One region of the Sulfitobacter sp. EE-36 genome, then DNA from elsewhere that is predicted to be linked to it. Evidence: riboswitches for the same ligand, from Rfam matches in the RefSeq annotation. Region 1 holds a riboswitch; each other region holds the start of a gene.
The links. Region 1 has a riboswitch for cobalamin ahead of EE36_RS04970 (DUF1636 domain-containing protein). Riboswitches for the same ligand answer to the same signal wherever they lie in the genome.
Positions count from the first base shown of each region.

Region 2: linked by a shared signal. The riboswitch ahead of bluB (5,6-dimethylbenzimidazole synthase) and the one ahead of EE36_RS04970 (DUF1636 domain-containing protein) in region 1 are both predicted to bind cobalamin.
Region 3: linked by a shared signal. The riboswitch ahead of EE36_RS11835 (ABC transporter substrate-binding protein) and the one ahead of EE36_RS04970 (DUF1636 domain-containing protein) in region 1 are both predicted to bind cobalamin.

Region 1 is NZ_CH959310.1:467,169-477,121, forward strand. It holds gene EE36_RS04940 (phosphomannomutase/phosphoglucomutase) at 1-300, shown strand, start outside; gene gmd (GDP-mannose 4,6-dehydratase) at 392-1,516, shown strand; gene EE36_RS04950 (GDP-L-fucose synthase) at 1,521-2,489, shown strand; gene EE36_RS04955 (mannose-1-phosphate guanylyltransferase/mannose-6-phosphate isomerase) at 2,544-3,965, shown strand; gene EE36_RS04960 (biotin transporter BioY) at 4,041-4,586, opposite strand; gene EE36_RS04965 (cobyric acid synthase) at 4,682-6,142, opposite strand; cobalamin riboswitch at 6,310-6,528, shown strand; gene EE36_RS04970 (DUF1636 domain-containing protein) at 6,622-7,002, shown strand; gene cobW (cobalamin biosynthesis protein CobW) at 6,999-8,033, shown strand; gene cobN (cobaltochelatase subunit CobN) at 8,040-9,953, shown strand, end outside.
Region 2 is NZ_CH959310.1:1,529,284-1,539,236, forward strand. It holds gene EE36_RS10010 (BCCT family transporter) at 142-1,785, opposite strand; gene EE36_RS10015 (hypothetical protein) at 2,152-2,913, shown strand; cobalamin riboswitch at 2,950-3,128, shown strand; gene bluB (5,6-dimethylbenzimidazole synthase) at 3,178-3,858, shown strand; gene EE36_RS10025 (hypothetical protein) at 4,097-5,095, shown strand; tRNA gene EE36_RS10030 (tRNA-Thr) at 5,284-5,358, opposite strand; gene EE36_RS10035 (hypothetical protein) at 5,443-5,643, shown strand; gene murA (UDP-N-acetylglucosamine 1-carboxyvinyltransferase) at 5,647-6,918, shown strand; gene EE36_RS10045 (DUF2948 family protein) at 6,915-7,385, shown strand; gene hisD (histidinol dehydrogenase) at 7,467-8,768, shown strand; gene EE36_RS10055 (UPF0262 family protein) at 8,863-9,342, shown strand; gene EE36_RS10060 (low molecular weight phosphatase family protein) at 9,343-9,807, shown strand; gene EE36_RS10065 (hypothetical protein) at 9,843-9,953, opposite strand, start outside.
Region 3 is NZ_CH959310.1:1,923,001-1,932,953, forward strand. It holds gene EE36_RS11830 (iron ABC transporter permease) at 1-911, opposite strand, end outside; gene EE36_RS11835 (ABC transporter substrate-binding protein) at 932-1,948, opposite strand; cobalamin riboswitch at 2,092-2,291, opposite strand; tRNA gene EE36_RS11840 (tRNA-Glu) at 2,414-2,488, opposite strand; gene EE36_RS11845 (SDR family oxidoreductase) at 2,673-3,620, opposite strand; gene EE36_RS11850 (AraC family transcriptional regulator) at 3,788-4,684, shown strand; gene EE36_RS11855 (zinc-binding dehydrogenase) at 4,740-4,919, opposite strand; tRNA gene EE36_RS11860 (tRNA-Glu) at 5,327-5,401, opposite strand; gene recJ (single-stranded-DNA-specific exonuclease RecJ) at 5,477-7,216, opposite strand; gene EE36_RS11870 (homoserine dehydrogenase) at 7,316-8,602, opposite strand; gene EE36_RS11875 (hypothetical protein) at 8,709-9,005, opposite strand; gene EE36_RS11880 (TetR/AcrR family transcriptional regulator) at 9,085-9,672, shown strand; gene EE36_RS11885 (nitroreductase) at 9,721-9,953, opposite strand, start outside.

The sequences.
Region 1 (9,953 bases):
ATGTCGCCCTATGCGTCGGACGAGGACAAATACGATATCCTCGACCGGATCGTCGCCAAGTTGAAAGACGTGACCGAGTTGGGCGGCCGCCCCGTGAAAGAGGTCGTGGCTGTGAATGGCGCGCGGGTGATCCTGGACAACGGCAGCTGGGGGCTGGTGCGCGCCTCTTCGAACACGCCGAACCTTGTGGTGGTCTGCGAAAGCTCTGAATCCGAGGAAGAATTGCGCGCGATCTTTGCCGATCTGGACGCCGTGATCCGGACAGAGCCGGAGGTTGGCGACTACGATCAAACCTTCTGATTGCAACAAGACTCGCCAGAATCCTCTAAGTTGAGTAAATGTTGATGTGTCTGCCCCCTCGGGCAGGCACATTTTTCTTTTAGGGGCCCTGATGGTAAAACGCGCGCTGATCACCGGTATCACCGGTCAAGACGGGTCCTATCTGGCGGAGTTGTTGCTGGACAAAGGATACGAGGTGCACGGGATCAAGCGGCGGTCTTCATCCCTTAATACGCAGCGGATTGATCATATTTATCAAGACCCTCACGAGGATGACCCCGATCTGATCCTGCATTATGGCGATCTTACCGATAGCTCGAACTTGACGCGGATTATGCGCGAGGTGCAGCCGGACGAGGTCTATAACCTTGGCGCGCAAAGCCATGTCGCGGTCAGTTTCGAGACGCCCGAATATACGACAGAGGTGAACGCCAACGGGGCCCTGCGGCTGTTAGAGGCGATCCGGTTTCTGGGGCTGGAAAAAAAGACCCGCTTTTACCAAGCATCAACTTCTGAGCTGTATGGCTTGGTGCAAGAGACACCACAGACGGAGGAAACACCCTTTCACCCGCGTAGCCCCTATGCGGTTGCCAAGATGTACGCCTATTGGATCACGGTTAATTATCGTGAGGCCTATGGGATCTATGCCTGCAACGGCATCCTTTTTAACCATGAAAGCGCCCGCCGGGGCGAAACCTTTGTCACGCGCAAGATCACGCGCGGCTTGGCAAATATCGCGCAGGGGTTGGAGGGGTGTCTTTATATGGGCAATATCGACGCGCTGCGCGATTGGGGGCACGCCAAGGATTATGTGCGCATGCAGTGGATGATGCTACAGCAGGACGTGGCAGAGGATTTCGTGATCGCCACCGGCGTGCAGTATTCCGTGCGCCAGTTCATCACGTGGTCGGCGGCAGAGCTTGGGATTACGCTGCGGTTCGAAGGCACGGGCGTGGATGAATGTGCGATTGTCGATAGCGTCATTGGGGAGGATGCCCCCGCGGTCAGCCCCGGCGATGTGGTGATGCGCATTGATCCGCAGTATTTCCGCCCCGCCGAGGTGGAGACGCTGCTGGGATCGCCCGCCAAGGCGAAGAAGAAACTCGGGTGGGAGCCGCAAATCACCGCGCAAGAGATGTGTGCAGAGATGGTGGCGAATGACCTCAAGGTCGCGCGGCGGCATGCGCTGTTGAAAGAACACGGGCTGGATCTGCCGATCCCGCTCGAGAACGGGTAGGCCCATGCGGAAGATCTATATCGCTGGGCATCGCGGCATGGTCGGCGGGGCGATCTTGCGGCAGTTGCAGGCGCGCAAGGACGCTGGGGAGGCGTTGGAACTGGTGACGCGGACCCGTGCAGAACTGGACCTGACCGATCAAGCGGCGGTGCGTGACTTTATGCGTTCTGAGGCACCGGATGTGGTGATCCTCGCCGCGGCCAAGGTCGGCGGGATCATGGCGAACAACACATATCCCGCCGAGTTTATTTACGAAAACCTGATGATCGAATGCAATGTGATCCATCAGGCCCATGCCGCTGGTGTTCAACGACTGCTGCAACTGGGCAGCTCTTGCATCTATCCGCGTGACGCGGCGCAGCCGATGGCCGAAAATGCCCTGCTGACCGGCCCGCTAGAGCCCACGAACGAGCCCTACGCCATCGCCAAGATCGCCGGCATTAAACTTTGCGAAAGTTATAACCGGCAATATGGCGTGGATTATCGCAGTGTGATGCCAACGAATCTCTATGGACCGGGGGATAATTTTCATCCGCAAAACAGCCATGTCTTGCCCGCCCTGATCCGTCGTTTCCACGAGGCCACGCGCGACGGGGCGGCGGAGGTGGTGATTTGGGGCAGCGGCAAACCGATGCGGGAATTCCTGCATGTGGACGATATGGCGGAAGCGTCGCTGTTTGTGCTCGACCTGCCGCGTGATGCCTACGCTGCGCAGACGCACCCGATGCAAAGCCATATCAACGTGGGCACGGGCCGCGACATCAGCATCGCGGCGCTGGCGCAGATGGTGGCGGAGGGGACGGGGTTCAAAGGACGGCTGGTGTTCGATACGTCGAAGCCCGACGGGACGATGCGCAAGCTGATGGATGTCTCGTGTCTGGCGGATATGGGCTGGCGCGCGCGGATCGATCTGAAAGACGGGCTTCGGGAGACGTATGATTGGTTTTTGCGACAGGATCACCTGCGCAGCTAAATCTCTCGCATTTGATTAATCTCTCGTTAGAATTTTTCAGATTAACTGCCTCTCATGATGCACGCTATTCTCCTTTGCGGCGGGTCGGGGACGCGTCTTTGGCCCCTGTCGCGCAAATGCTACCCCAAACAGTTTGCCAAGCTGATGGGGGATGAAAGCCTGTTCCAGATTTCGGCCAAGCGTCTGACCGGCCCCGGATTCGCCCCTCCGATTGTGGTGACTGGCGACCCGTTCCGGTTCATCGTGACCGAACAACTGGCGCAGGTGGAACGGGCGGCGCAGGCGATCCTGATCGAACCGGAGGGGCGCAATACCGCCCCTGCGATCCTTGCCGCCGCGCTGTATATCGGGCGCACTGACGCGCAAGCACTGATGCTGGTCGCGCCGTCGGACCATGTGATTCCCGACGGCGATGCTTTTGCCCAGACCGTGCAAGCCGCGGTGCCGCGCGCGCAGGCCGGTGATCTGGTCACCTTTGGCATCACGCCTACGCGGGCCGAAACGGGTTATGGCTATCTTGAGCTAGCTAAAGGTGCTGACGCGAGCGCCAAAACCCCGCAACCCCTTGCGCGCTTTGTTGAAAAGCCGGACGGGGCGACGGCTGCCAAGATGCTGCAGGCCGGGAATTTTCTGTGGAATGCGGGGATTTTCCTGTTCACGGCTCAGACGATTATCGCGGCTTATCAGGCCCACGCGCCCGATATGCTTCGCACGGTTAAGGCGTCGCTCGACGGCGCGGAATCTGATCTTGGGTTCACGCGACTCGCGCCTGAGCCTTGGGGCCAAGCTGATGATATCTCTATCGATTATGCGATCATGGAAAAGGCGGATAACCTCGCGGTGATGCCGTTCGCCGCCGGATGGTCCGACCTGGGCGGCTGGGATGCGGTCTGGCTGGAAAGTGGGCCTGACGCGGCGGGAAATGTCTGTTCGGACAATGCCACCGCGATTGACTGTGCGGGCACGCTGCTGCGGTCGGAAACCGACGGGTTGCAACTGGTCGGCATCGGGCTGGACAATATCATCGCCGTCGCCATGGGCGATGCGGTGCTGGTGGCGGATAAATCGCAAGCGCAGCGGGTGAAGGAAGCGGTTGAGGCGCTCAAAAGGCGGGATGCTAGCCAAGCGGTCCAACTGCCGCGCGATTACCGCCCGTGGGGGTGGTACGAAAGCCTTGTGATCGGCGGGCGATTTCAGGTGAAACGCATCGTGGTAAACCCCGGTGCAGCCCTGAGCCTGCAAAGCCATCACCACCGGTCGGAACATTGGATTGTGGTCGAAGGCACCGCGAAAGTAACTGTGGACGACACCGTGAAACTGATCAGCGAGAACCAGTCAGTCTACATCCCGCTCGGGTCTGTGCACCGGATGGAGAACCCCGGAAAACTGCCCATGGTGCTGATCGAGGTGCAGACCGGCAGCTATTTTGGCGAAGATGATATTATCCGCTACGAGGATGTCTATGCGCGGGGGTAAGGCTTCGTCTGTCCTGGCAACGAAAAAAGCGCCCCCCTCTAGGGGCGCTTTCGCTGTTCTAGGCTTTGCGTCGGATCAGCTGCGCGACAGGACGCTGGCGGGGCGCGCTTTGGCCAGACCGCTGGTAATAAAGCCTGCAAGCACCGCTTTGATGATGTCACCGGGGATGAACACGGTCACCAGCGCGGCGGATTCCAGCAGTGATTTATCCAGCGCGATCGACAGGCCGATGATCCCGAAGATATAAAGCACGACGATCCCGCCGATGACCGAAGCAACCGCCGCAACGATGGTCAGCGAGGGCCCGTACCATTTTTCGACGATCAGGCCGGTGACAAAAGCCGCCACGGGGAAGCCGATCAGGAAGCCGGAGGACGGCAGCATGAAGGCACCCAGCCCCCCGTTGCCACCGGCCAGAAGCGGCAGCCCCAAAGCGACCAGCAGCAAGAAGAGCAGCACGGCCAGCGCGCCGCGTTTGGCCCCCAGCACGGTCCCACAAAGCATGATGCCCAAGCTTTGCGCCGTGATCGGCACGCCAAAGCCAAGCGAGAATTTCGGGATCAACGCAAGTGCTGCAATCAGGGCAGCGAACAGCGCAACGAGGGTCAGGTTACGTTCCATAACAAAGGGTCCTTTGCGTAAATTTGACGGCATGTATCCCCGCGATCACAAAATTAAGCAAGCGTCGTGATCGTGACCAAAGGTCAGCGCGGGCGTTATGCAACCGGTGCGGCACAGGCCAGCAGGGCGGACACGTCCAGATGGGTTTCCATATGGTCGGCCAGCGCGTCGAGCGTATCTTCCACGGTCTGACTGTAGGAAGTCGGCCCTGCCCCCAGCCCCAGTTGCGCCAACCAGGCACTGCGGAAACTATCGTTGGTAAAGAGCCCGTGCAGATAGGTACCGGTGATCTTGCCATCGCGCGACCCTGCCCCGTCGGGGATGCCGTTGATATGCGCAAAGGGCGTGGCGCAATCGGCCCCCACCGTCTGTCCGATGTGGATTTCATAGCCGTCGATCTGCGTGCCCGTGGCGGCATGGTCGGCGGTGACGCGGGTCAGGGTCTTGTCCGGGGCCATGCGGGTTTCGACATCCAGCAGGCCCAGCCCCTCTTCGCGGCCCGCAGGTCCCTCGAAGCCCTGCGGATCCTCGATAAACCGGCCCAGCATCTGGTAGCCGCCGCAAATTCCCAGCACCGCGCCGCCGCGCCGCACATGGGCATAAAGGTCGATGTCCCAGCCTTGGGCGCGCAGGAAAGCCAGATCGCCGCGGGTGGATTTCGTGCCTGGCAGGATCACCAGATCGGCGTCGGCGGGCAGCGGCGTGCCGGGGGGGACCATGGTCAGCCGCACCGAGGGCTCCGCCGCCAGCGGGTCGAGGTCGTCGAAGTTCGAGATGCGCGAGAGCATGGGGCAGACGATGTGGAACCCGCCGTCGGAGGGGGCGCGCGACAGGTCCACCGCGTCTTCGGCGGGCAGCAGATGCGCGTTGGCAAACCACGGCAATGTGCCGAACCCCGTCCAGCCGGTGCGGCGTTCAATCTCGCGGTAGCCGTCGTCAAAAAGGCTGACATCGCCGCGGAACTTGTTGACCAGAAAGCCGGTGATCATCGCCGCGTCCTGCGGGTCCATGACCACTTGGGTGCCGACGATCTGGGCGATGACGCCGCCGCGGTTGATGTCTCCGGCCAATACAACGGGTACACCTGCGGCGCGGGCAAAACCCATATTGGCAAGGTCGTTCTGGCGTAGGTTCGTTTCAGCCGGGCTGCCCGCCCCTTCAACGATGATCAGATCGGCGCTTTGCCCGAGGATTCCGAAGCTTTGAAGCACGGGGGCCATCAACCCTGCGCGGGCCTTGCTGAAGTCACGCGCTTGCAGGGTGCTATGGCGCTGCCCTTGCACAATCACCTGTGACCCGCTGTCGGTTTCGGGCTTCAGCAGGATGGGGTTCATATGCACCGACAGGGGCCGCCCGCAGGCGATCGCTTGCAGAGCTTGGGCGCGACCGATCTCTCCGCCGTCCTCGGTGACGGCGGCGTTGTTCGACATGTTCTGCGGCTTGAACGGTGCCACGGAAAGCCCCCGACGCGTGGCCGCGCGGCACAGGCCCGCCACCAGCATGGATTTCCCCACATTCGATCCGGTGCCCTGGATCATGATGGCGCGGGTGGGCATGGCGGGACCTCGTGTTTTTTGTGCAGCCCTTGGTGTCAGCCTGCGCTGATCCCGTCAAGCATCCGCGGGCGGCCTCTGCGCATTGGTCGCCCGCGGGAAAATCCGCGCAAAGCGGGTTTGGCCCCTGCGTTATGACAGGCGCAGCTTGACAGGGGCGGGCAAATGACCAATGCAGGGCGTATGTTGGTTCCTGTCCCAGACAGGCGAAGAGGGAACGCGATACGCATTGATCCAGCCTTGGGTCAGCGCCAAGCGCAGCCGCCCCCGCGACCGTGACCGGAGAGAGCTTTCAACCACTGGCCCGCAGGCTGGGAAGGTGAAGGTTCGCAAGGCAAGCTGCCTTAGATCCGCAAGCCGGGAGACCTGCCAGCATAGTTTGTAACGGGCGAACGGGGTGTTTCGCGACTGGCCTAGAACGCTGTTCGCATGTCGTTCGCTGCTGGCGATCCCCCTTGGCCCATCGACGTATGAGGCAAGATATGACCACCACGGATCAACCGGTCACCGTCACCATTTGCACCACCTGTCGCGCAGGTCAGATCACCGCCGAGGACGCGCCGCGCCCCGGGCAACAGCTGTTTGACGCGCTGTCGGGGCATCTGCCCGACGGTGTGCAGCTGCGCGGAGCCGAATGTCTGTCGGCCTGTTCGCGGGGCTGTTCGATGGTCCTGTCGGGTGGCCCGTCGCGCTGGACTTATGTGTACGGCGATCTCGACACTGACGCGCATTTGTCCGATATCGTGAAGGGCGTCTCTGCCTATGCCCAGACCTCTGATGGCGTGGTGCCCTGGCGCGAACGCCCCGTGGTCTTCCGCAAACAATCCATCGCCCGCATTCCCCCACAGGAGCCAACCGAATGACCAACCTTACCAAAATCCCCGTTACCGTGATCACCGGCTTTCTGGGCGCTGGCAAAACCACCTTTATCCGTCACCTGATGGAGAACGCCGGCTCCAAGCGTCTGGCCGTGCTGGTCAATGAATTCGGCACCGCCGGTGTGGATGGCGACATCCTGAAATCCTGCGCGATTGACAATTGCCCCGCCGAGAACATCGTCGAGCTGGCAAACGGCTGTATCTGCTGCACCGTGGCCGATGACTTTATCCCCACCATCGAAGCCCTGATGGCCCTGCCCGAAACGCCTGATCACATCCTGATCGAGACGTCGGGGCTGGCGCTGCCCAAACCCTTGCTCAAGGCGTTTGACTGGCCAGCGATCCGGTCGCGCATCACCGTGGACGGCGTGATTACCCTGGCCGATGCCGAAGCCGTGGTCAGCGGGCAGTTCGCCCCCGATCTGGAGGCCGTGGCCGCGCAGCGCGATGCCGATGACAGTCTGGACCACGAAACGCCTTTGTCCGAAGTCTTTGAGGACCAAATCGCCTGCGCCGACATCGTGCTGCTGTCCAAGGCCGATCTGGCGGGCCCCGAGGGCGTCGAGGCTGCGCGCAAGGTGATCGAGGCGCATGCGCCGCGCAAGCTGCCGATCATTCCGATGACCGAAGGCGTGATCGACCCCCGCGTTGTGCTGGGTCTGGAAGCCGCCGCCGAAGATGACATCGACGCGCGCCCCAGCCACCACGACGGGCATGACGATCACGAACATGACGACTTTGAAAGCGTGGTGATCGACATGGGCGAGGTCGCCGATGTCGCCACGCTTGAGGCCGCCGTGTTGCGCTTGGCGCGCGAGCAGAAAATCCTGCGCGTCAAAGGCTATATCGCCGTTCAGGACAAACCGATGCGTCTGCTGGTGCAGGCCGTGGGCGAGCGCGTGCGCAGCCAGTTCGACCGCCCTTGGGGGGACATGCCGCGCCGCAGCCAACTGGTTGTGATCGCGGAACATGATCACGTGAACGAAGCCGCGATCCGCGCGGTGCTGGAGGGCTAAGCCGCCATGCATGTCGTCTTTCGCGAAAGCCACGGACTGGACCAAAGCGATCTGCCCCAAGATCTGGGGCAGACGCCGGCGGATCTGGTGGTGCTGTCCTTTTCGGACAGTGATCTGGGGGCTTTCGCGGCGGGCTGGCATCGTGCGGAAGGGGGCTTGCCGTCGTTGCGGCTGGCCAATCTGGTCGCGCTGAAACATCCGTTGTCGGTCGATACCTATGCCGAACAGACCCTTGCAGGGGCCAAGGCGGTATTGGTGCGGCTGATCGGGGGCGAAAGCTATTGGCCTTACGGGCTGGCGACCTTGCAGGATATGGCGCGCAAGCAGCAGATCGCGCTGGCGGTGCTGCCTGCGGACGGCCAACCCGACCCACGGCTCGACGCGCTGTCGACGCTGCCGCATTCGACGTTAAGACGCTTGCAACATCTGTGCGATACGGGCGGGGCGGTGGCTGCGCAGGCGGCACTGGCGCAGCTGTCGCTGGCCGCGGGTCTTTACGCGGGGCCAGCCAAAGGGGCCAAGACCGTGCCCGAGGCGGGGTTCTACCGCCCCCACACCGGCGTGATCCCCGCGCCGGAACCCTCCGACAAGCCGCGCGCGATTGTGACCTTCTACCGGTCCTATCTGACGGCTGCCGATACCGATCCTGTGGATGCGCTGATCGCAGCACTCGACGCGCGTGGCTTTGACGCCGTGGGGCTATTCGCGCCCAGCCTCAAGGGGGACACCGCGCCGTGGATCGCGCAGCAGATCGCCCGGCTTGATCCGGCGGTGATCGTGAACGCCACCGCTTTCTCCGCCCAGCGCGGGCCGGATGAACCATCTGTTCTGGGCGCATCAGATTGCCCCGTGGTGCAGGTCGCCTTATCGACCGCGCGTCGGCGCGATTGGGCCGGATCAGAGCGCGGGCTGTCGCCTACCGATCTGGCGATGCATGTCGTCTTGCCCGAGGTGGATGGCCGTCTGTTTGGCGGTGTCGTCAGCTTTAAACAGCCCGGCAAACGGGACGAGGCGCTGCAATACAGCCGCTTCGCCCATCGCGCCGACGCGAACCGCGTGGATTTCATCGCCGATCGCGTGCAGCGCTTGCACCAGCTACGGGTGCAGGACAACGCGGCAAAGTCTGTGGGGGTGGTGCTGTCCACCTACCCCGGCAAAGACTGGAACATGGCCCATGCGCTGGGGCTGGATGCGCTGGCTTCGTTGCGGGAGATGACGGCGCAGTTGGCGGCACAGGGCTATGACGTGGATGCGCAAGACTTTACCGATACGCAAACGGTTGCCAGCCGTCTTGGCACCGAAACGCTCCGCTGGCCGCTGGCAGAGTATGAGGTCGCGCTTGCAAAGCTGCCACAGGCGTTGCGTGAGGATCTGACCGAAGGCTGGGGCGCGCCGCAGGATGATCCGCTGTTTCACGACGGGGCGTTCTGTTTTCCGGCGCTGCGCAGTGGCAAGCTGCTGGTCGCCTTGCAACCCGAACGCGGGGCGCTGGCCGAACGGGATGATGACTATCACGACCTGAGCCGCACACCGCGACCGGGCTATGTCGCCTTCTATCTGTGGCTGCAACAGCAGGCGGATGCGATGGTGCATGTCGGGGCCCACGGCACGCTGGAATGGCTGCCGGGCAAATCCGTCGCCCTGTCTGACGCCTGCTGGCCCGAGGCGCTGATCGGCCCGATGCCGGTGATCTACCCCTTTATCGTCAATGACCCCGGCGAGGCCGCGCAGGCCAAACGCCGTATCGGAGCCGTGACCGTGGGCCATATGCCGCCCCCTTTGGTGACATCGAAACTGCCCGATGCATTCGGACGGTTGGAACGGCTGCTGGATGAATACTCGACCGCGGACGGGCTGGACCCTGCGCGGCGCGACCGGCTGATCGCGGACATCCGAGCCGAGGCGCAGGGCCGCGGGGTT
Region 2 (9,953 bases), 1.1 Mb from region 1:
CAATCCGACAGTTTTAGTCGGAATACTTTGGGCAACTTTTTGTTTGTCTGTGCCGTGCAAAAGAATACCCCCCGCAGCACCGGGCGGCGGGGGGTATGAGGCGCTTTGACCGGCAAAGCACAAAGGTCGGTTAGGGGTGCGTTATTGCGTCTTCATCTCGGCGCGCAGGCCGCGGAAGATCGCGTAGCACATGAACAGCAGCACCACAGTAAACGGCAATCCGGTAGAGATAACCATCGACTGAAGCGACTTGAGCCCGCCTGCAGACAGCAGCAGCACAATCGCTACGGCACCTTCGAAGATGCACCAGAACACGCGCTGTGGCGCAGGTGCATCGACCTTGCCGCCTGCCGTGATCGTATCGATCACCAGCGAGCCGGAGTCAGACGAGGTCACGAAGAACACGATGACCAATACGATACCGATCAGCGATGTGATCCCGGCGAGCGGAAGCGCATCCAGCATGGCGAACAGCTGGCGTGGCAGCTCGGCTTCTTGCGCGGCGGTGTAGCCGTCGCTGATCACCTGATCGATTGCCATGCCACCAAAGACGCTCATCCACAGGACGCAAACGAGGCTCGGGATCAGCAGAACGCAGGTCAGGAACTCACGTACGGAACGGCCACGGCTGACGCGGGCGATGAACATGCCGACGAAAGGCGACCAGCTGATCCACCATGCCCAGTAGAACGATGTCCAGCCTTGCATAAAGTTCACGTCTTCACGGCCGATCGGATTGGACAGACCGGGCAGATATTCCACATAGGCCAGCAGCGATGACCCGAAGGTCGACAGGATCGCCAGCGTCGGTCCGACCAGCAGCACGAAGGCCAGCAGCAAGAACGCCAGACCCATGTTGATCTCTGACAGGACTTTGACGCCGCCATCAAGGCCGCGCAGCACGGACACGGTCGCAATCGCGGTGATGCCGGTGATCAGCAGAACCTGAGTTGTTGGACCAACCGCCACACCAAAGAGCTCGTTCAAGCCCGCGTTGGCTTGCGTGGCACCCAGACCAAGCGATGTCGCCAGACCAAAGAGCGTTGCAAATACGGCGAGAATGTCGATCACGTGACCGGGCCAACCCCAGACGCGTTCCCCCAGGATCGGGTAAAAGGCAGAGCGGATGGTCAGGGGAAGACCCTTGTTATAGCTGAACAGCGCCAGCGCCAGACCCACAACGGCATATATCGCCCAGGGGTGCAGGCCCCAGTGGTAGATCGTGGCCGCCATACCCAAACGAACCGCTTCGGCCTGATCGCCCGCGGCCGCGCCCAAAGGTGCCCAATCGGTGCGCAGGCCGTCTTCGCCAACAGCAGTGCCACCCATGGAGCTCGAGAAATGCGATAGTGGTTCAGAGACGCCATAGAACATCAGACCGATGCCCATGCCCGCCGCGAACAGCATCGAGAACCATCCAAGGTAGGTATAGTCGGGGCTTGCTTCGGCCCCGCCAAGACGCACACGGCCCAAAGGCGTGACGATCAGGAACAGGCAGAACAGCACAAAGATGTTGCCGGCAGAGATAAAGAACCAGTCAAAGCCCTTTGTCACCGACGAGAACAGCCATGTGAACAGCGCGCCAGACTGTTCGGGCAGCGCGAGTGTATAGAATACAAAGGCAACAATACACACACCCGAGATCGCGAAGACCGGGTTGTGAATGTCGAAGCCGAAGGGCCCCACGCTGCCTTCTTTGTTGTCTTGGCCGATCTCGTAATCCGTGTCGATTACGGCAGCGGCCCCGTCGGGTGTCGGGATACCCGGCGACGTTTCATCTGTCATTAGATGCTCTCCATTTTATGTATTTGCGACTAATCATAGCGCAACTCCGACAAAACGACCACCGCTGCGCGGGAAATAAGTAAATGAATATCATGGCTTAGCCCCCGGAAGCGGGCTTGACGCCCCGTTTGCGGGTCGCGGGCTATGCGTTTTTTCCGTGGTTTACCGCGAATCCCCTCTTTGGATTCGCGTGAAACACCGGGGCCGTTCCGCGTGCCACACTGCCCACGCCCGTCTGAACGGAGGGGGCAACCGCACCGCAGAATAGCGCCCTATCCCAAAAGATATGCCGGCCTATCCGTCCATGGCCCCGACCCACCTGCTTGCGCGAATGAAAGCGCGAGCGTCTGCGGTCACCATGGTCCCATGACAAATTTTTTCATCATGGGGGATGATATGAAAGTTACTTGCACACTACCAATTATCGCAACCGCGGCACTTCTGGCCGCTACCACTGTCAGCGCCGAAGGGTTCAGCCTGTCCGGTGCGCGCTCTGCCATGCAAAGCGACATCTCGTTCAACGTCATGCAATCCGCAGGGCAGGGTCAGATCAAGCTGCGCCATAAGGTCCAGCCCAAAGCGCAGGTCCGGTCCAAAACCGTGAGCAGCCGCAGCCGGTCTTTCCAAGAGCTCAGCGGGGTCAGCACGGCCGCGGACCTCAAAAGCCTCATCGCTTGGGCCGAGGCGGGTCCAAAGGGCTATGACGCCGTGCAGTACGGGGCCAAACGGCTGCCGCCACAGCGTCCGACGCAAATGACCATCGGCGAGATCTACCGCTGGATCGACCGCACGCCGGGCCAACCGCATGCCATCGGTCGATACCAATTCATTCCATCCACGCTGCGCAGTCTGGTGCGACAGGCGGGGCTAAGCAAGAATGACCGCTTTACCTCGGCGGTGCAGGACGGGCTGGCGGATATCCTTTTGGTCGATGCGGGGTTTAACGCGTTCAAGAAGGGCAAGATCAGCCGCCACCGCTTTATGGAAAACCTCGCACGTATCTGGGCCGGTTTCCCGACCTCTAACGGGCGGTCCTATTATCACGGCTATGCAGGCAACAAGGCCGTCATCTCGTGGAACGAGTTCGACGCCGTGATGAAGAAGATTTTCGCAACCAAACGCGGCTGATCCCCGCGTTAGGGCTTGTTCCGGGCGGACAGCCGTGGCCCAATGGCCGGGTCTGGTGTCCGCCTCGCGGAAGAATCGGGAAGCTGGTGAAACTCCGGCACGTGCCCAACGCTGTAATGGGGATGGTTTGCGCATAGGCCACTGGAATATTCCGGGAAGGCGCGCGGACCAGACGACCCTAAGTCAGAAGACCGGCCAGACAGTACAGCTTGCCCCGCATGGACAGCGGGATTGGCGCATAAACGTATTGTTGGGGACTGAACAATGCCGATACCCTCTGCGCTGGCACCCGCCGCGCCTTTTTCAGATGCTGAACGCGACGCCGTCTACAAGGCGATCTTTACCCGCCGCGATGTACGCGATCAGTTTTTACCCGATCCAGTGGCCGAGGATGTGTTGCACCGAATACTGACCGCCGCGCATCACGCACCGTCCGTCGGGTTGTCACAGCCGTGGAATTTCATCGTCATCCGCGATCAGGCCGCACGCGATCAGGTCTGGCACGCCTTCAACCGCGCAAATGAAGAAGCCGCACAGATGTTCGAGGGCGCCCGCCAGACAACCTACAGGTCGTTGAAGCTCGAAGGCATCCGCAAGGCACCGGTCAATATCTGCGTGACCTGTGACCGCAGCCGTGGCGGTAAGGTCGTGCTGGGGCGCACCCATAATCAAAGCATGGATCTGTATAGCACCGTCTGCGCGATCCAGAACCTCTGGCTTGCCGCCCGCGCCGAGGGTATCGGAATGGGCTGGGTCAGCGTGTTCCGCGATGCCGATCTGCGTGACCTGCTGAAGATCCCCGACCGGATAGAAATCGTCGGCTACCTGTGTCTGGGCCACGTGGACGAGCTTTACCAGACGCCCGAACTTGAGGTGAAAGGCTGGAGCAAACGGCTCCCCGTGGACGAGATGATCTTTGACGGTACGTGGCAGGGCGACCCGTAGTCACTGCCCGTCCCGCGCACGTTGTCATCTCCCGCAGTGCGGGTAATTTGCGCGGTCAGCGGAACTATGCCGGTTCCCTGACGTTGCCTTTGTGAAGCCAGTGCATCCCGCGTCTGGCACGCAAAGAGGAAGTATTCAAAATGGGCGGTATCATTTATCTCGTTGGTCTTGTGGTCGTGGTTATGGCGGTGCTGTCGCTGGTCGGCTTGGCGTAAGCAAACGCCGGGGAGGCATTTACATGAACACGACACTCACTGAAAAAACTGCCGATGGATCCTATGTCGACTGGCCCGCAATTTTCGCGGGTACCGTTGTCGCTGTGGCGATCGGCCTTTTGCTGACCACCTTCGGCGCGGCACTTGGCCTGTCGTCGATCACGCTGGACGGAACCGACAACTCATCGACGCTTGAACTGGTGCTCACCGCGCTGTGGATGGTGATCACGCTGGTCGCCTCTTATCTGGCCGGTGGTTATATCGCGGGCCGCATGCGCCGCCGCGTCGAGAGCGCTACGGATGATGAAGTCACTGCACGTGACGGGATCAACGGTCTGGTTGTTTGGGGCCTCGGCTCTGTGATCACCGCCGTAATGCTATCAAGCGCGCTGAGCTTTGCAGCCAATACCGCGGGCAATGTTGCTGCGGGTGCAGGCAAAGCAGCTGGTACGGTCGTCGAAGCTGCGGGCTCTGCCGTGGGAGGTGCTGCCTCCGGACTGGCCGATGCGGCGGGTGCTGCAATCCCGGATGAGGCCAAGAATGATCCGACAGATTACCTGTCGAACCAGCTTTTGCGCCCCAATCAGGTCGACCCCCTGACAGCCGATCCCGAGCAACTGGCAGAGCAGACCGCCAGCATCGTCGCCAATATTTACCGCACGGGTGAGGTCAGCGAGGAAGACCGGACCTATCTTGCCGGCGCTGTTGCCGCTCGCACCGATCTGACCCAGGCTCAGGCGAAAGAGCGTGTGGACCAGATCGTGACCCAAGCGCAGGAAGCGCGTCAGGAAGTCGAAGACGCTGTAGCCGCCGCCAAGGCCGAGGCTGAACAGGCCGCAGCAGAAGCGAAAGAAGCAGCGGTTGAGGCTGCGCAAACCGCGCGTAACGCCGGTATCCTGACCGCCTTTGTGCTGGCCGCTGCGTCGCTGATTGCCGGTGTGGCATCCGTTGCAGGGTCGGTCCACGGGGGTCGCCACCGCGATCAGGGCCGTCTGTTTGCCGGTCTGACATATCGCGGCTAAATTGCTTCACGTGAAAATCGAAACCCCGGCGGCGCAAGCGGTCGGGGTTTTCTTCTGCCATCGTGATTCGGGATGTTTCGGGGCAGGGGGCGCTGCGACGCCTTCAGGCGCATCCATGGCACATGCCAAAACCGCAACGCCAGATAAATAAGGCATCAGGGCGAAACGATATGCTTAAAGGGGGGATCTGGTGCTGAAGGGGAGGATTGAACTCCCGACCTCGTCATTACCAATGACGCGCTCTACCACTGAGCTACTCCAGCACTGTGGGCGGGTGATTAGACCCATTCGCAATATGGTGCAAGCGTAATCTGGACCATATCGGTCCGCTGCGCTAGACAATCGACATGTCAAAGGATACCGCCCCACAAAAGCCGCCAAAACCCAATGTATTGCGGGAAGACAGGCTGAAAGCCGCGCTGAAAGCCAATATGGGCCGACGCAAGGCGCAAGCGCGTGCGCGCAGCGACAAAAGCCAAAGCGACGACACGCAAAATAATAACGCGCAGACAGATAACGGGCCGACCGGCCAAACCAAGGAAGGCTGAAGGATGGATTCGATTGTGGTCAAAGGCGGCGGTGCGCTGTCGGGACAAATTCCGATTGCGGGGGCCAAGAACGCCTGTCTGACGCTTATGCCCGCGACCCTGCTGTCCGAAGAGCCGCTGACGCTGACCAACGCGCCGCGCCTGTCCGACATCCGCACCATGACCGAATTGCTGCGGTCCCTGGGGGCAGAGGTGACATCGATGCAGGACGGTCAGGTTCTGGCGATGTCGTGTCATGGCGAGATCAACACGCGCGCCGAATATGACATCGTGCGCAAGATGCGCGCGTCGAACCTTGTGCTGGGGCCGCTGCTGGCCCGCGAAGGGCACGCGCAGGTATCACTGCCGGGCGGCTGCGCGATTGGTGCGCGTCCGATGGATATTCACACCGATGGTCTGGCTCTGATGGGCGCAGAGATCGACTTGCGTGACGGTTATCTGCACGCCAAGGCGCAAGGCGGGGCATTGAAAGGTGCGGTCATCGACTTCCCCTTTGCCTCTGTCGGCGCGACCGAGAACATTATGATGGCTGCGACCTTGGCCAAGGGGACGACGGTGATCAACAACGCCGCGCGCGAGCCCGAGATCGTAGACCTCGCGGATTGCTTGCGTGCTATGGGCGCGCAGATTGATGGCGACGGCACCAGCCGGATCGAGATTCAGGGCGTTGACCGCCTGCATGGGGCCACCCACCGTGTTGTGACCGACCGGATCGAACTGGGCACCTATATGCTCGCCCCTGCGATGTGTGGTGGCGAGGTTGAATTGCTGGGCGGGCGCATCGACCTGCTGTGGGCTTTCTGCGAAAAGCTTGACGCGGCAGGGATCGACGTGACCGAGACGGACAAGGGTCTGAAAGTCGCGCGGCGCAATGGCGTGATCAACGCGGTGAATGTCACGACCGAACCTTTCCCCGGTTTCCCCACCGACCTGCAAGCCCAGATGATGGCGCTGCTGTGTACGGCGGACGGTACCTCGGTGCTGGAAGAAAAAATCTTCGAGAACCGCTTTATGCACGCGCCCGAGCTGATCCGCATGGGGGCCGATATCGAGGTCCACGGCGGCACCGCGACGGTTCACGGCGTCAAAAAGCTGAAAGGTGCGCCGGTCATGGCGACCGATCTGCGCGCATCGATTTCCTTGATCCTTGCCGGTATGGCCGCCGAAGGCGAAACACGCGTCAGCCGTGTCTACCATCTGGATCGCGGGTACGAACATGTGGTGGCGAAACTGCGCGGCGTGGGCGCAAATATTGAACGGATCAAAGACCAATGACCGAAGATGCACGTTTCGAAGACGGGCGCGAAGCCCCGCTGAACCTCGGCGCGCTGGATGCCGATGACCTCAAGGTGATCTCCTCGCTGGCGCAGGATGCTGTATTTCCAGGATCGGAAATGCGCTGGCTGCAAAAAGAGGGGCGCTTTGCCCTGTTGCTGAACCGCGTGCGGTGGGAAGACGCGGGCAAATCGCGCCACGCCCCGGAACGCGTGCAAACAATCTTGATGTTCAGCAACGTGCAGCGCGTGTCCAGCCAGGGCGTGAACAAGGGGGATGCGGATACCATCCTGTCGCTGTTGCAGATCGAATTTACCGAAACCGATGCGCCCTCGGGCGACGTGCTGCTGACCCTCGCGGGGGACGGTGTGATCCGGCTGACGGTCGAAGCGCTGGATGTGACCTTGAAGGATGTGACGCGCCCCTATGTGGCCCCGTCGCGCAAGCTGCCGGAACATCCGGCCTAAGCGTTCTTCCACATACTGTGCCGTGCGGGTCGCCCGTGTGGCATCCCTTCTCAGCCCATTGCACGTTGCAAAGGACATCCGATGCCTCAATTCCTAGACTTCGATCAGCCCGATTTCGAACAGGCGTTCACCGCGCTGCTTTCTGCCAAGCGTGAAGACAGCCCCGACGTGGACGACACGGTGGCCAAGATCATCGCACAGGTGCGGTCCAAGGGCGATGCCGCGGTGATCGAGCTGACCCAGAAGTTCGACCGCATCGCGCTGACCCCCGACACCCTGCGCATCAATGCTGCTGAAGTTGACGCCGCGGTTGCCGAAGTCTCGGACGCGGATCGCACAGCGCTTGAACTCGCTGCGGCGCGTATCCGTGCCTATCACGAGCGGCAGCTGCCCGAGGATGCGCAGTGGCAGGACGACGCCGGTGCCACGCTCGGCTGGCGGTGGAGCGCGGTATCCGCCGCAGGGCTTTATGTGCCCGGTGGTCTGGCAAGCTATCCTTCCTCTGTCTTGATGAACGCGATCCCGGCCAAGGTCGCGGGGGTAGAACGGCTTGCGATGGTCGTGCCCACGCCGGACGGGGTGTTGAACCCGCTGGTGTTGCTGGCTGCGCGGCTGGCGGGCGTTGACGAGATTTACCGCATCGGTGGGGCGCAGGCGGTGGCCGCACTGGCCTATGGCACCGACACGATCCCCCCCGTCGACAAGATCACCGGCCCCGGCAATGCCTATGTCGCTGCCGCGAAACGGCGGGTGTTTGGCAAGGTGGGCATCGACATGATCGCGGGCCCGTCCGAAATTCTCGTGATCGCGGATGGGGACAACGATGCTGACTGGATCGCGCTTGATCTGCTCAGCCAGGCCGAACACGACGAAAGCGCCCAATCGATCCTGATCACCACGGACAAGGCGTTTGGCCGCGCGGTGTCGGATGCTGTGGGTGCGCGGCTGGAAACGCTGGAACGGCGCGCGATTGCGGGCACCAGCTGGCGCGAGAACGGGGCGATCATTACCGTGCCGGATCTGGCGACAGCCGCCAAGCTGAGCAACCGTATCGCGCCTGAACACCTTGAACTTTGCGTCGCGGATGTGGATGCGCTAAGCGCGCAGATCACGCACGCGGGGGCGATCTTCCTTGGTCAATGGACCCCCGAGGCGATTGGCGATTACGTGGGCGGGCCGAACCACGTGCTGCCCACGGCACGCTCTGCACGGTTTTCCAGCGGGCTGTCGGTGCTGGACTTTATGAAGCGCACGACACTGGCACGGATGACGCCGGACGCGCTGCGCGCAATCGGCCCGTCGGCGGAACGTCTGGCGCGATCCGAAAGCCTTGAGGCGCATGGTCTGTCGGTCACCGCAAGGCTGCGCAAACTGAACGACTGACGCAACGGCCCTTTGTCCGGCCCGCCGATGTCAATTGTAGAACCCCGCCGCCCGGTCTAAGGTCGGCGGGATAGACACTAAATGAGACGTCCCCATGTCCCGGATCACGCATATCGCGCTTGACGACGCGAACCTGCCCCCGCCCACGCCCGAGATAGAGCAAGAGCGCAAAGTCGCCATGTTTGATCTGCTGGAGGACAACGTTTTTACCCTGCCGTCGCGCGATGATCGGTCGGTGCCACAAGGGCCGTACCATCTGGGCCTGTCGATCCGTGACAAACGGCTGGTCTTCGATGTGAACACCGAAAGCGCTGAAAAGGCGGCGGAATTCCATCTGTCGCTGGGGCCGTTCCGGCAGGTTGTCAAAGACTATTTCCAGATTTGCGAATCCTATTTCGAGGCGGTCAAGAAATCCGCCCCCTCGCAGATCGAGACCATCGATATGGCACGGCGCGGGATTCACAACGAAGGGTCTCGGGTGTTGCAAGAGCGGCTTGAAGGCAAGGCCGAGATCGATACAGATACGGCCCGCCGCCTGTTCACCCTCATCTGCGTTCTGCACTACGGCGGCTAGATGACCCAGAAACTGCCCCAATCGGTGCTGTTTTGCTGCGATCACAACGCGGTGCGGTCGCCTATGGCCGAAGGGTTGATGAAAAAGTTCTACGGCACGGGCACCTATGTGCAATCCGTCGGCGTTATGAACGATCTGGAAATCGACGGTTTCTCTATCGCGGTGTGCCAAGAGCTGGACGTGGAATTATCCCGCCACCGGTCCCGCAGTTTCGACGAGATGGAGAATTGGGGCGATGATCTGAGCTCTTTCGATCTGATCATCGCGCTGAGCCCCGCCAGCCAACGCCGCGCGCTGGAACTGACGCGGTTCTATCATCTGACTGTGGAATATTGGCCGATCCTCGACCCGACAGGGTTGGGGGAAACGCGCGATGCCAAGATCGCGCAATACCGCGCCGCCCGTGATCAGATCAAAGACCGTCTAATTGACCGTTTCGGCCCGCCCTCGCGGCCACAGATCTAGGGCAGGGGCGTGCCCCTGCCGCCGGTGTCACGGTCTTAGGTGGCGCTGCACAGGGTCGATGCTGTCTGGCCATAGGCTTTCCATACAGCCCAGAAATCATTGTCGCTTTTGCGGTTGGACTGGCGTGCCTCTTGCAGGCTGTGAGG
Region 3 (9,953 bases), 1.5 Mb from region 1:
GCAAAGACCAGAAACACCGCCCCCGCCAGTGCGGAAGCAGGCACAAGGATCGCATGACGGTGCCCCACGACGATGCGCATGGCATGGGGGATCACCAGCCCGACAAAGCCGATCGCACCCACCACCGAGACCATCACCGCCGTGACCAGCGCCGCCGTACCGATCAGCAGCAGCTGCACGCGGCGCACCGGAATGCCCAAGGACGCGGCGCTGTCGCTGCCGAAGGTAAAGGCATCCAGCGCGCGGGCGTGCCACAGACAGGCCAGCAGACCGATCATCGCCGCGGGCAGGGCGCTTAGTACATCGGGCCAGCGCACGCCCGACATATTCCCCAAAAGCCAGAACATGATGGCACGGGCCTGTTCGGCATTGGCCGATTTCGTGATCATCAGCGCGGTCAGGGCGTTGAACATCTGGCTGCCCGCAATACCGGCCAGCACGATCACGCCCGCGGCCCGCAGGCCCACACCGCCCCCCGCCGCCTGCGCCAGCAAGGCGACAAAAGCGAAAGCCACCAGCGCCCCGCTGAACGCACCGATAGACAGCGAGATGGCACCACCCCCCAGCCCGAGGATGGTCACTGCAACAGCACCCGTGGACGCCCCCGCAGAGATGCCCAGCAGATAGGGATCCGCCAGTGCATTGCGCAGCAGTGCTTGCAACACGACGCCCGACAGCGCCAGACCGGCGCCACAGCACATCGCCACCACGGCCCGCGCCATGCGGTAGTTCCACACGATGCCCTCGTCGATCTTGTCCACCGCATAGCCCGCGTTCAGCGCCTTGTTGGCCAGCACCTTCAGCACCACCAGCGGCGGGATAGAGACCTCGCCGATGGCCGCACCAAATAGCAGTGCGGCCAGCAGCACCGGCGGGATGATCACCCACCAGTGCCACTGCGGCCTGCGCATCACAGAGCGGTCGATTGCGGTCATTCGGCCAGATCGAAACCGGACAGCGCGTCAGCCATCGTTTCCAGCGCATAGATCGCACGCACGGTGGGGTCCATCGCATGGGCGTCCATGGTGATGATGCGGCCCTCTTTCACCGCGGTCATCTCGCGGGCGACGGGGTCGTTCATCAGGAAGTCGCGCTTTTTCTCGATGTCATCCGCGGGGAAGCGGCGACGGTCCATTTTGGCAAGCACGATGAAGGTCGGGTCGGATTTCGCCAGAGTCTCCCATCCGACCAGCGGCCATTCCTCGGCCGAGGTCACGACGTTTTCAACGCCAAGCTTGTCCATCATATAGGCGGGCACACCCTGTTGACCTGCCACATAAGGGTCCGCCGCCATCTCGGACGACGAGAACCAGAACAGCGCCGAGGTGCCTTGCGGCAGGTTCAGCGATTTGGCTTTCTCGACCGCCTTTGCCTCGCGCGATTGCAGGTCTGCCAGCAGCGTGGCACCGGCGTCTTGCGCGTTGTAGATGCGGGCGAGCTCTTCGATGCTGGTATACAACTGCTGGGTCGTGAACAGTTCAGATCGCGTGCCGTCCGCGCCGACAGAGTTATCCTTGGCCGCGCAATCGGTGGGCATCACATAGGTTGGCACGCCCACCTCGTGAAAGCTGTCGCGGGTGCCGACCATACCTTCGGGGCCGACGTGCCATTCATACATCACGGTGACCAGATCGGGGCGTTTGCCCAACACGCTTTCAAAGCTGGGATCGTTGTCCGCCAACCGTTCAATCGCATCGTTCGTCTCTTTGAACTCTGGCAAAACGGGGCTGAACCAGACAGAGGTTCCCGCGATCCGGTCCTGCTGGCCCAGCAGATACAGGATCTCTGTCGTGGATTGCCCGATGGTCACGGTGGTCTGGGGTGCCGCGTCAAAGCTGAGCGTATGGCCGCAGTTGTCGATCGTCAGCGGATAGTCTGTCTCTGCGCCAAGCGCGGTGCTGCCCGCAAGGCTCGCAATTAGGGTCAGGCTGGAAAAAAATGGTTTCATATCAAGGGCTCCGGTTGGTCCGATGCCGGGGTCTTTGAATAGAAAGAGAAGGGGCCAGCCAAACGGCGCGCGGGCGCATTTTGGTCTGCGCGTAAGGTAAGATCCGGTCCCATCATCATCCTCTCCCGAGCAACCCCGCCCGGTGTTTCAGGTTCAGTGTCGGCAGGTCTCCTGACTGACGGATCGCGGCTGTCCCCGCCTTCCCGGACCTTTAGGCCCAGTGGCATGATGGAGGTAGCTCACCGTCTACAGTTGCGGGGGCAGTTCCGGTTCATCCACACCAAAGGGCGGATGGCGAATTCCCTATTATTTCCCGAAGGAAACCGACCCGGTTTCGATGACAGTTGTCCGCCCACCCGTCAAGTTGCGTTTTTGCGGTCGTCATCGCGTGACAAAGGCAAATAACGCAGGCCACGGTTCCGCAGAACGGACGAGAGGCAAATAACAAACGGATGGAAAACCAAGTGGCAGCCCGTAGGGGAGTCGAACCCCTCTTTTCAGGTTGAAAACCTGACGTCCTAACCGATAGACGAACGGGCCACTTAACTTGTGAGCGCTTCTTTAGGCAAAGCCATCGGCGGGCGCAAGTGCAAGCCGCATGAGAAAGCGGGGAAATACGGCAAAAAAATCACAGATTTTGATGCCGTATTCAAAGGGGCGTATGGCGAGAGGGGATCGTCGCGTGAAAGGCGCGCCGCGCGCGGGATGAGGGCGCGCGTTTCCCTTAGATTTCCCAGTGAAAACCTGTCGCTTTTTCGGAGACGGTCCAGAGTTTCTCCATCACGGGTTTGTCGTAGGCATGGGGGTTCAGCGTGCCTTTGCCAACGGGCCCTCCGGTTTGCAGCCATCCGGTCGGGCCATAAAGCGCGCGCTGCGCCAACCCGTCTTCGGTCGCGCACATGACCTCGGGATACGCGCCTTTTTCGGCGGATTGCACCATTGGCGTCTTGCTCATCATCCACCAGGTGACCCGTGTGAAAAGCCCGCCGCTTGTGCTGATCAGCGAGGTCGCCGACGCGCCGGGGTGGCAGACGTATACCTCAACGCGGCTGTCGGTGGCTTTCAGCCGGTCCTGAAGCTCATAGGCAAACATCATCTGCGCCAGCTTGCTTTGGCTGTAGACCGCGTTGGCGCTATAGTTCTTGTCCCAGTTCATGTCGTCGAACTGGATCGTCTTGATCCCCATGTTGTACCCGAGGCTGGACACCACAACGATCCGGCCCGCGCTTTCCTGAATGCGATCAAACAGCATCCCGCACAGCAGGAAGTGCCCATAGTGGTTGGTGCCAAGCTGGCTTTCGAACCCGTCAACGGTCAGCTGTTGTGTCGGCACCTGCGCGATGGCAGCGTTGCAGATCAGCGCGTCAATCCGGGGAACGGTGCTTTGCACCTCTTCAGCCGCGGCGCGCACGCTGGCCAGATCAGACAGATCCATCCGCACAAAGCTCACCTCGGCGTTGGGACCGAACGTGTCCTTGAGCGTTTTTACCGCGGCGATGGACTTATCGGCGTTGCGGTTCAGCATGACGACTTTTGCCCCCTTGGACAGCAGGATGCGCGTGGCCTGAAAGCCCGCACCGGCGGTCGTGCCGGTGATGAGATATGTTTTCCCCTTGAGCGATCCAAGGCGATCAGGTGTCCAGCCTTTGGGTCCGAAAGTCGTGTCCTTCATCGTCATGTTCCTTTTCGATGTCAGCGCGGCAGCGATGCGCGCTGTGTTTGGTGTTGAAGGGTAAATAGCTCTCGGCTGTCTCTCAAAACAGGCGAGATCGTCGCGAATACTTGCCTGATTGTATCACGCGCTTGCGAAAGGCTGATGTGACGCAGTAGATCGCCCTCATGAGCAAAGACCAGATCAGACAGCTAATCCAGAACAACGCGACCCAAGAGGGGCTGACGGGAACCGGCATTGACGGGGTGCGCCTGTTTCGGGCCACGCAGGCGATTCCGTGCGTGCCGGCGGTCTATGAACCCAGCGTTATTGCTATCGTCAGCGGGGCGAAAGAGGCCGTGCTGGACGGGCACAGGTACATCTATGACGACAGCCGATATATGTGCTGCCCGATGTCGATGCCGGTGAAGGCCGGCACGCCGACCGCCTCTGCCGAAAGCCCGCTCTACGGGGTTATCATTTCGCTCGATAAGCGGATGATGACAGAACTGTCGATGGAGATGGAAAATACCGGCAATGTGATTCCCGAGGTCAAAGGCGGTTTGCGCGCGCAGGGGATCAGGCTGGCCGCTTGGGATGATGCCTTTGCCGACGCGCTGCTGCGTTTGCTGCAATTGGGTGGCAATCCGGCAGATACGGCGATCCTTGGTGAGGCACGGCTGCGCGAGCTTTATTACGCGATCCTGAAGGGGGAGGCAGGGAGTTTTGCCAGACAGGCCTTCGGCGCGGGCAATGCGATTGCACGGTCGATCGCGCATGTATCCTCTCACCTGGACGCGCCGATCTCCATCGATGATATGGCGTCCCGCGCCGGGATGAGCCGCGCCGCCTTTCACCGCAAGTTCAAACAGGTGACGACGATGGCCCCGATCCAGTTTGTCAAATCCATGCGGCTCAATAATGCGGCGATGAAGATCGCAGGCGGCATGTCCGTGAATGAAGCGGCGGTTGATGTGGGATACGTCAGCCCGTCGCAATTCAGTCGCGAATTCAGGCGGATGTACGGGCAATCACCGCGCCAATGGGCGGATGCCCAGCAGTTTCCGGTTGAAATGGGCCAATAAGGGGCTGCCAGCGCCTGTACGTTGGCAACCTCTTATCACGCATCTGGTGGTATGATCAGACGTCTACAACCACCTTGCCGATGGCCTGCCCGCTGGTCAGGCGGTCATAGGCCCCGCCCACCGTATCAAGGCCGAATCTCTGGTCATCAAGCAAGGGCTTCAGCGCCCCTGCGTCCACAATCTCTGCCAGTTTGGTCAGGATCTCCCCCGTGCTTTGCACGGCCTTGGTTGGCAAGCATTGGAAGCAGCATAAAGATGATATGCAGCGACAGCCCTTTGAAGTGCGCAGGGGACAGGTCGATTTCCAGCAGCCCAACGGTCGACGCGATATGGGCGTTCAGGGCGGCGGCCTCGAACGTCGCGTCGCCACCCTAGGCGGTAAGGCTCATGGCTTTCATGGTGGTCATCCTCGCGTGTGTCTGAGGTCCACCTAAAGACTGCCGTGATTTATCTAATCGACCTAATTTTGAGCTCAGTTTTCTGATTATGGATGTAATAGGCGCGCCGCAAACCGCCGTCAGAGATATCAGGGCTTAGCCGTCCAGCCCGCCGCGCTAGATCAAACAGCGCAGAAACAACGGCAAACACATCTCGCCCAAGATCAGGTCGCATTGTCTTTAGAATGTCGGGTAAGGGTACAAGTGGCAGCCCGTAGGGGAGTCGAACCCCTCTTTTCAGGTTGAAAACCTGACGTCCTAACCGATAGACGAACGGGCCACTTAGCTTGTGAGCGCTTCTCTAAGGAATGCGGCGCAGGCGCGCAAGCAGAAATCGAAAGAAAATGAAAAATTTTTACGCAGGTGCCGCATCTTCCAGACGCAGCTGCACCGACTGTCGGCCCCGCCAGGTATTGATGTCCAGACGGCCCGCCAGATGGAACCGTGCACCACCGTGGTTTTCCAGCGCCGGACCAAGCGGGCCGTCAAATGCACCAAAGGCGATGGCGTCCATTTTGGTGTTGTTGCCGTCGCCGAAACTGATCTTGAGGTGGCTTTCACCCACCCGCTTGGCAAAGCGGATCTGCATGTCGGCAAAGGCATATCGCGGGGCAGGGGCACCGGCCCCGAAGGGGCCTGCCTGTTCCACTTGCTGCGCCAGTTCCACCGTCGCGGTGGCGGGCATCAACATGCCGTCCAGCTTCAGGTCTGCCGCGCCGGCCAGATGCGCGCCCTGCTTGGCCAGTAGCTCTGACAGCCGCGCCATGGCGGCGTCCAGCTTGTCTTCGGCCACGGTCAGACCGGCGGCCATCTTATGCCCGCCGCCCTTGATCAGCAGGCCCTCGGCCGCCAGCCGCTGGATCGGCGCGCCCAGATCGATCCCCGAGACAGAGCGGCCAGAGCCTTTGCCGATGCCATCCTCGAACCCGATCACGATCGACGGCCGGTTGGACGCCTCTTTCAAACGCGAGGCGACGATGCCCACCACGCCCGGATGCCAGCCCGCGCCCGAGGCCCAGACCAAAGGCGCGTCAAAGCCGCGGGCCTCTGCCTGATCCAGCGCGGCGGCGCGGACGGCGGTTTCAACATCGCGGCGCTCGGTGTTCAGCAGATCCAGCTTTTCGGCAAGCGACTGCGCCTCATGGGGATCATCGCAGGCCAGTAGCCTTGCCCCCAGATCCGCTTGCCCGATACGCCCGCCCGCGTTGATCCGTGGGCCAAGCAGAAACCCAAGATGATAGGCCGCAGGGGCCGTATCCATCCGCGCCACATCGGCCAAGGCGGCCAGCCCCAATCTGTCGCGCCGCGCCATGACGCGTAGCCCCTGACGCACAAAGGCGCGGTTCACGCCGATCAACGGGGCGACATCGGCCACCGTGGCCAGCCCCACCAGATCCAACAGCGCCATCAGGTCAGGCCCGCGTGCGCCCGCTTCGCGCAGTTGGCGCCCTGCCTCGACCAGCATCAAGAACACCACTGCCGCGGCACAAAGATGCGCCAAGGCACCGTCTTCATCCTGCCGGTTGGGGTTCACCACTGCCAAGGCGTCGGGCAGGGTCTCTCCGCCCAGGTGGTGGTCCAGAATAACGACATCCGCCCCGACCGCCGCGGCCACCGGCCCATGCGACAAGGTCCCGCAGTCAACGCAGACAATCAGATCATGGGACGCCGCCAATTCGGCCATTGCGGCGTCATTGGGGCCATATCCTTCGTCGATCCGGTCCGGCACATAAAGCGTCGCGGCGCAGCCCATCTCGCGCAGCCAGACCAGCAGCAGCGCGGCAGAGCTACCACCATCCACGTCATAATCCGCAAAAACGGCTATCCGCTGACGCGCTTTGACCGCAGCTAGAAAACGGGTCGCGGCTTTCTCCATGTCGCGCAGGGATCGCGGGTCAGGCAGCAGATCGCGCAACGACGGCGCAAGAAACGCCTCGGCCTCTTCCGCTGCCACACCGCGCCGCGCCAGCACCTGACACAGGGCCAGCGGCAGGCTGGTCTGCTGCACCAGAACTTCGGTCGCGCGTTCCACCTCGACACCGGGGCCAACCCAGCGACGCCCCGTCAAAGACGCATCAACACCTAGAAAGCTCATGCATCCCTCTCTTCCAAATGGTCAAAAATCCTCGCCGAAGGCATCCGTCCCTTCCTCCCCACAATGGGCAGGGCAGGGGGGCGGCCGCGCCCCTCGGGGTTACAGATCCTCGATCCGCAGCGCCACGGGATCGCTTGCCAGCACACCGGTTTTCGCCATCGCGGCCAGAGCCTCGTCCAGCGCGGTGCGGCTGCATTTATGGGTGACGATCAAGACGGGTGCCTGATCGCTGCGGTGTTCGGTCTGGCGCATGCGGTCGATGCTGATGCCGGCCTCGCCCAGAACGGTGGCGACTTTGGCCAGGGCACCGGGTTTGTCCAGCAGGCCCATGCGCAGATAGAAGGCGGCGGGGCGCTGCGACAGGGCCGCGGTGGCCGAGGCGAGCGTTGCCGCCTGCTGGCCAAAGACCGGGCCATGCCAGCCGCGTGCGATATCGCAAATGTCCGACAATACGGCGCTGGCGGTTGGGCCTTCGCCGGCACCGGGGCCGCGCAGGACGATCTGCCCGATCGCATCGCCTTCCAGCACGATCATATTGGTCCCGCCCGCGAGTTGCCCCAGCGGAGAGCTGTCGGGCACAAGACAGGGCTGCATGCGCTGTTCCAGCCCGCGGCCGGTCATTTGCGCGACGCCGAGAAGCTTGATCTTGTATCCCATATTCGCGGCAGCCTGAATGTCGTCGATGCTGACGCGCTGGATGCCTTCAATCTCGATCCCGTCGAAATCCACCTGTGTGCCAAACGCGATCGACGACAGGATCGCCAGCTTATGCGCCGCGTCAATCCCGCCGACATCAAGGTTCGGGTCCGCTTCAAGATAGCCAAGCGCCTCGGCCTCTTCGAACAGGGAGTTGTAGCCGTTTCCGGTCTCTTCCATGCGGGTCAGGATATAGTTGCAGGTGCCGTTCATCACGCCCATGACGCGGGTGATCTCGTTCCCGGCAAGGCTTTCCGTCAGCGCCTTGATCACGGGGATGCCCCCGGCCACGGCGGCTTCATAGCGGATCAGGCAGCCCGCGGCTTCGGCTTGTTCGGCCAGCGCCTGACCGTGGATCGCCAGCAGCGCCTTGTTGGCGGTGACCACATCCTTGCCCGAGGCGAGCGCGGCTTCGGTCGCGTCCTTGGCGGGGCCTTCGTCGCCGCCCATCAGTTCGACAAAGACATCCACATCGTCACGTTTTGCCAGTGCGACGGGATCATCTTCCCACGCGTAGCCCGACAATGTCACGCCGCGGTCCTTGTCGCGGCTGCGGGCAGAGACGGCGGTGATGGTGACGGGGCGACCCGTGCGGGCCTCGATCAAGGCAGCCTGCTTGCGGATGATCCGCACCACGCCAACCCCAACGGTGCCCAATCCGGCAATCCCAAGACGAAGCGGTTGTGACATGGTGCAATCCTTTTGGTGGTGCGCGGCAGCGGGCTGCGGCGTTTCGGGGGTTTAGCCGCGATGTAGCCCTTTCCCACCGCGCACGCAACGCGACATTGCATGCGGCTTATTGCAAACCTTGGGACAAACGCTGCTTTTCCGACCCCGACAGAACCGATCCGCGCAAGCGCGCCGCGCGCGCCTGCAACCGTTCGACCCGCGATGTCAGCCCGCTTTCGGTTTGCGGGATGTTCACCTGTCCGGCCTCGGCCTTGGCAAGCAGCGGATCGACCGGCACAAGCGCGGGATAGTCCGAGGCGAGAAGCTCGGGCGTGGCACGGCTGTCAAGCGCGGGAAACTGCGTGCAGGCCGCGGGCAGGGTCAGCGCGGCAAGGCAGAGCGGAAGAAGGATACGGTGCGTCATAGATCAGTCATGCACCAGCGACGGAATTCGCGCAAGCAGGGGTTTGCCTTTGAACATGCGTTCAATTAACCTTTGCCCCATGGCGCGTACAACCGGATCACATTCTGACATCACTCGGCCCAAAATCCGCGCGGCAGCGTTGCGGCTTTTCGCCCGTCACGGCTTTGCTGCCGTGTCCATGCGGGCACTGGCGACGGAGGTCGGGGTGCAGGCGGGCGCATTGTATAATTACACGCCGGACAAGCAGACGCTGTTGTTCAGCCTGTTGCAGGACCATATGAACGACCTGCTTGCGGCCTGTGACAGGGACCCCAGTCAAAGCGCGGTGGATCGCTTGCGCAAATTTGTCGATTTTCACATCCGCTTTCACGCCGACCGCCCGGACGAGGTTTTCATCTCTTATATGGAGCTGCGCAACCTCACGCCCGAGAATTTCGCCGAGGTCGAAGCATTGCGCCGCCAGTATGAAGACCGGCTAGAGACGATCTTGCGAGACGGGGCAGCGGCGGGGGATTTCGCCATCGCGGATACCAAGATCGCGACCTTGGCGGTGATTGCGATGCTGACAGGGGTGAATACGTGGTTTCGCGCCGGCGGACGGCTGTCGCTGGACGAGGTGATCGCGCAATATTGGGATATGGTGCGCAAGTCCGTCACGGCGGGGTAGGCCCCCGCACGTAACGCTGGTTTTCACGGCGCTCAGGGCCGCAGGGCGTTAATCGTCAAAGCCGACGAACCGCGTGACCTCTTCGACGGGGCGGCGGGTAGAGACGACGGCATTGGCCGAAAAATCCTCGTCCGGCCAGCCCATGGCGACGCAGGTCATGATCACCTGATCCTCGGGGATTTGCGCATGTTCACGCACCACAGGCGATTGCATGATGCCCTGACCGTTGATCACGCAGCCCAGACCCTTGCTCCACGCGGCGAGAACAAGACCGTAGGTCA